2 regions of the Polaromonas sp. P1_F2 genome follow, and region 2 is predicted to be linked to the other one. Evidence: riboswitches for the same ligand, from Rfam matches in the RefSeq annotation. Region 2 holds a riboswitch; the other holds the start of a gene.
What was found. Region 2 has a riboswitch for S-adenosylhomocysteine ahead of metH (methionine synthase). Riboswitches for the same ligand answer to the same signal wherever they lie in the genome.
Positions count from the first base shown of each region.

Region 1: another riboswitch for S-adenosylhomocysteine. It lies ahead of ahcY (adenosylhomocysteinase); the one in region 2 lies ahead of metH (methionine synthase).

Region 1 covers NZ_JBFUBN010000010.1:49,562-51,757, reverse strand. Annotated here, with positions in the region: gene AC1D0O_RS18750 (HAD family hydrolase) at 1-685, opposite strand, end outside; S-adenosyl-L-homocysteine riboswitch at 866-938, shown strand; gene ahcY (adenosylhomocysteinase) at 1,043-2,196, shown strand, end outside.
Region 2 covers NZ_JBFUBN010000007.1:123,309-125,504, reverse strand. Annotated here, with positions in the region: gene AC1D0O_RS15500 (Bug family tripartite tricarboxylate transporter substrate binding protein) at 64-1,047, shown strand; S-adenosyl-L-homocysteine riboswitch at 1,120-1,214, shown strand; gene metH (methionine synthase) at 1,230-2,196, shown strand, end outside.

The DNA.
Region 1 (2,196 bases), on a different contig from region 2:
CGCCCACGCTGTTGGCAAAGGTCTTGAACATCAGCTGGTCGTTGGTCGAATCGCCTACGTAGACCCAGTTGTCCATTTCGGCATCGAGATCCTGCTGCCAGAGCTGTCGGACAATCCAGCGCGCGCCTTCGAGCTTGTTGTGGTCGCCGTACCAGCCGTTGATGTGGATGCTGCTCACGGTGGCGTGCATGCCCTCGCTTTTCATGAGCGCCACCACGGCGGCGATCTGCGCGTCGCTGAGTTGCGTGAATTCGCTGTGGTCGATGGCAATGTCGGTCTCGCGGCCCGGTGAATCGGTGGCGCGGTGCACGCCCGGCAGTTCGCGTTCGATGCGCGCCAGCACGGCCTGCATGCGGCTGAAGTTGGCGCTGCGTGTGGTCGCATCCTGCTGGTAGATCTTGGCCAGCGGCCGAGGCGGGGGGCTTTTGGCATCCGGCAGCAGGGCCACCGCGCCGTTCTCCGCCACGATGGCATCGACAGGCCAGCGCGCCGCGAAAGGCTCGCTCCAGCCGACCGGGCGGCCGGTGATGGCTACGATCTTGAACCCGGCGGCTTTCAATTCACCCAAAGCTTCCAGCGCATCGGGGGTGATCTCCCCTTCGGTGGTCAGTGTGTCGTCGATATCAGTGAAGACGCCTGTAATGCGGCGGCGCTCTGTAACAGGCCAGCGGGAAAATTCTTGCATGGTGAAATTTTCGCACGGCTCTTGCTCGCGGCTTTCAAAGGCTGAGCGGGCCCCGGGGCGGTAATTCCGTTTTCAATTCGAAGCGAGAGTAGTAGGCGCGCCGCCGCAGACAGTGCTACAGCACGGCAAGGCGGTGCAACGACCTATCGCTTTGAATTGGAAATGGAATTACAATCGTGGCTTCCTGAGGAGCGTTGCAAGCCACATCACGTGGACCAGGCTCAGGACTTCATTGCAACCACGCTCACCCGCATGTGCTCTCTCAAGCCGGGTGAATGACTGAATTCCCCCTTCCTTGAATGCCGCATGCCCGTGGCGATTTTGCCCAGTTACTACGTTTGATTATTGGAGAACCGTATGAGCGCCGTCCTGAAACCTTCCACCGACCACATCATTGCCGACATCTCGCTTGCCGCCTGGGGCCGCAAGGAACTGAACATCGCCCAGACCGAAATGCCCGGCCTGATGGCCATCCGCGAAGAGTTCGCGAAGGCGCAGCCGCTGAAGGGCGCGCGCATCACCGGTTCGCTGCACATGACGATCCAGACCGGCGTGCTGATCGAAACCCTGCAGGCCCTGGGCGCTGACGTGCGCTGGGCTTCGTGCAACATCTTCTCGACGCAAGACCACGCCGCCGCCGCGATCGCCGCCGCCGGCACGCCGGTGTTCGCCATCAAGGGCGAAACCCTGGCCGACTACTGGGACTACACCCACCGCATCTTTGAATTCAGCGGCGCCAAGGGCACGCCTGAAGAAGGCCCCAACATGATCCTGGACGACGGCGGCGACGCGACGCTGCTGATGCACCTGGGCACCAAGGCCGAGAAAGACGCGAGCCTGATCTCCAAGCCGACCAGCGAAGAAGAAATCTGCCTGTTCAACTCGATCAAGGCCAAGCTCGCGCAGGACCCGACCTGGTACAGCCGCCGCCTGAAGAACATCATCGGCGTGACCGAAGAAACCACCACCGGCGTGTTGCGCCTCAATGAAATGTCGGCCAAGGGCACGCTGGCCCTGCGCGCCATCAACGTCAACGATTCCGTCACCAAGTCCAAGTTCGACAACCTCTACGGCTGCCGCGAATCCCTGGTCGACGCGATCAAGCGCGCCACCGACGTGATGGTGGCCGGCAAGGTCGCGCTCGTGGCCGGCTACGGCGACGTGGGCAAGGGCTCGGCCCAGGCCCTGCGCGCACTGAGCGCCCAGGTGTGGGTGACCGAGATCGATCCGATCAACGCCCTGCAGGCCGCGATGGAAGGCTACAAGGTCGTGACCATGGAATACGCCGCCGACAAGGCCGACATTTTCGTGTCCGCCACCGGCAACAAGAACGTGATCACCTACGACCACATGGCGAAGATGAAAGACCAGGCCATCGTCTGCAACATCGGCCACTTCGACAACGAGATCGACGTCGCCGCGCTCGAAAAATGCACCTGGGAAGAGATCAAGCCGCAAGTCGACCACGTGATCTTCCCCGACGGCAAGCGCATCATCCTGCTGGCCAAGGG
Region 2 (2,196 bases):
CGGCGCTGCGCCCTGCAGCCTGCCCATGGCCGGACACAACACAACATCACAACTAAGGAAATCATGAACGTGCGTTCATTCATCAAGATCGCCGCGGCATTCGCCGTGGCCACGGCCGCCCTGGGGGCCCATGCGCAGCTGGCGCCGCAAAAACCGGTCACCATCATCGTCCCGTACCCGGCCGGCGGCCCGCTGGACAATGCCGCGCGCATCCTGGCCGAAAAGCTGCGCCCCCTGCTCAAGACCGAAGTGACGGTCGACAACCGGCCCGGTTCCGGCGGCAACGTGGGCGCCGCATTGGTCGCCAAGGCGCCGGCCGACGGCCATACGCTTGTGATGGGCGCGGTGGCCACCCACGCCATCAACCCCTGGCTCTACCCCAACATGCCTTATGACGCGCTGAAGGACTTCACGCCCATCACGCTGGTGGCCCGTGTGCCCAATGTGCTGGTCATGAATGCCGAGACGGCGAAACGCCTGAACATCAAGGACACCAAGGACCTGATCGCCTATGCGCGCAAGAACCCCGGCCGGCTGAACTACGCCTCCGGCGGCAACGGCAGCGCCGGCCACCTCGCGGGCGAGCTGTTCAAAAGCCTGGCCAAGATCAGCGTGGTGCACCTGCCTTCCAGCGGCTCGGCCCAGGCGCAGACCGGCCTGTTGTCCGGCCAGACCGACCTGATGTTCGACAACCTGGCCTCGGCCAGCGCCAACATCAAGTCGGGCAAGCTGGTGGCCTTCGGCGTGACCACCATCAACCGCTCCAGCAGCTTCACGGAGATCCCCACCATCAACGACGTGCTGCCCGGCTTCCACATCAGCACCTGGTTCGGCATCTTCGGCCCGGCCAACCTGCCCAAAGCCACGACCGACCAGCTGCAAAAAGCCTTCGCTGCCGCGCTCAACACGCCCGACACGGCCGAAAAATTCGCACGCATGAGCGCCACGCCCAGCCCCATGACCTCGGCGGACTTCGCCTACATGGTCATGAAAGAGCACGCCGATTACGGCCGCCTGATCAAAGTCGCCAAAATCAAACTGGATTAAGTAGCACTCCGTTCCCCGGGGCATTCGCACCGGGGGATGGCGCAACAGGGCGTTCAGCCGGTAAAATACCGGCAACCCAAGGAGCGTTGCAGCGGACCCCGCGTCCGTCAGGCTTGGGTTACAGGCGACCCTTTCGGCGTTGCCTGCGGCAACGACGCTCACCTTGGCCTTAAGGTGAGTCCGTGTCTGAAACCGAAAATTCCGTCTTTGTCCCCCCTATGAAGCTGTCCGGCCTGGAGCCGGTCAACATCGGCGCGGGCACCCTGTTCGTCAACATCGGCGAGCGCACCAACGTCACCGGCTCCAAGGCCTTCGCCCGCATGATCCTGAACGGCGAATACGAGCAGGCCCTGGCGGTCGCTCGCCAGCAGGTGGAAAACGGCGCGCAGATCATCGACATCAACATGGACGAGGCCATGCTGGACAGCCAGGCCGCCATGGTGCGTTTCCTGAACCTGATCGCCAGCGAACCCGACATCGCCCGCGTGCCCATCATGATCGACAGCTCCAAGTGGAGCGTCATCGAGGCCGGCTTGCGTTGCATCCAGGGCAAGGGCATCGTCAATTCCATCTCGATGAAGGAGGGCCTGGAGCCCTTCAAGCAGCAGGCCAAGCTGCTCAAGCGCTACGGCGCGGCGGCCGTGGTCATGGCTTTCGATGAAAAAGGCCAGGCCGACACCTACGAGCGCAAGGTCGAGATCTGCGAGCGCGCCTACCGCGTGCTGGTCGACGAGCTCGGCTTCCCGCCCGAGGACATCATCTTCGACCCCAACATCTTCGCCATCGCCACCGGCATCGAAGAGCACAACAACTACGCGGTCGACTTCATCAACGCCACGCGCTGGATCAAGCAGAACCTGCCGGGCGCCAAGGTTTCCGGCGGCGTGTCCAACGTGTCCTTCAGCTTCCGCGGCAACGACCCGGTGCGCGAAGCCATCCACACCGTGTTCCTCTACCACGCGATCCAGGCCGGCATGGACATGGGCATCGTCAACGCCGGCATGGTCGGCGTGTATGACGACCTCGATCCGGTGCTGCGCGAACGCGTCGAGGACGTGGTGCTCAACCGTACGCCGGTCTACAAGCCGGGCGAGGCCGAACTCACGCCCAGCGAGCGCCTGATCGAAGTCGCCGAAACCGCGAAAAGCG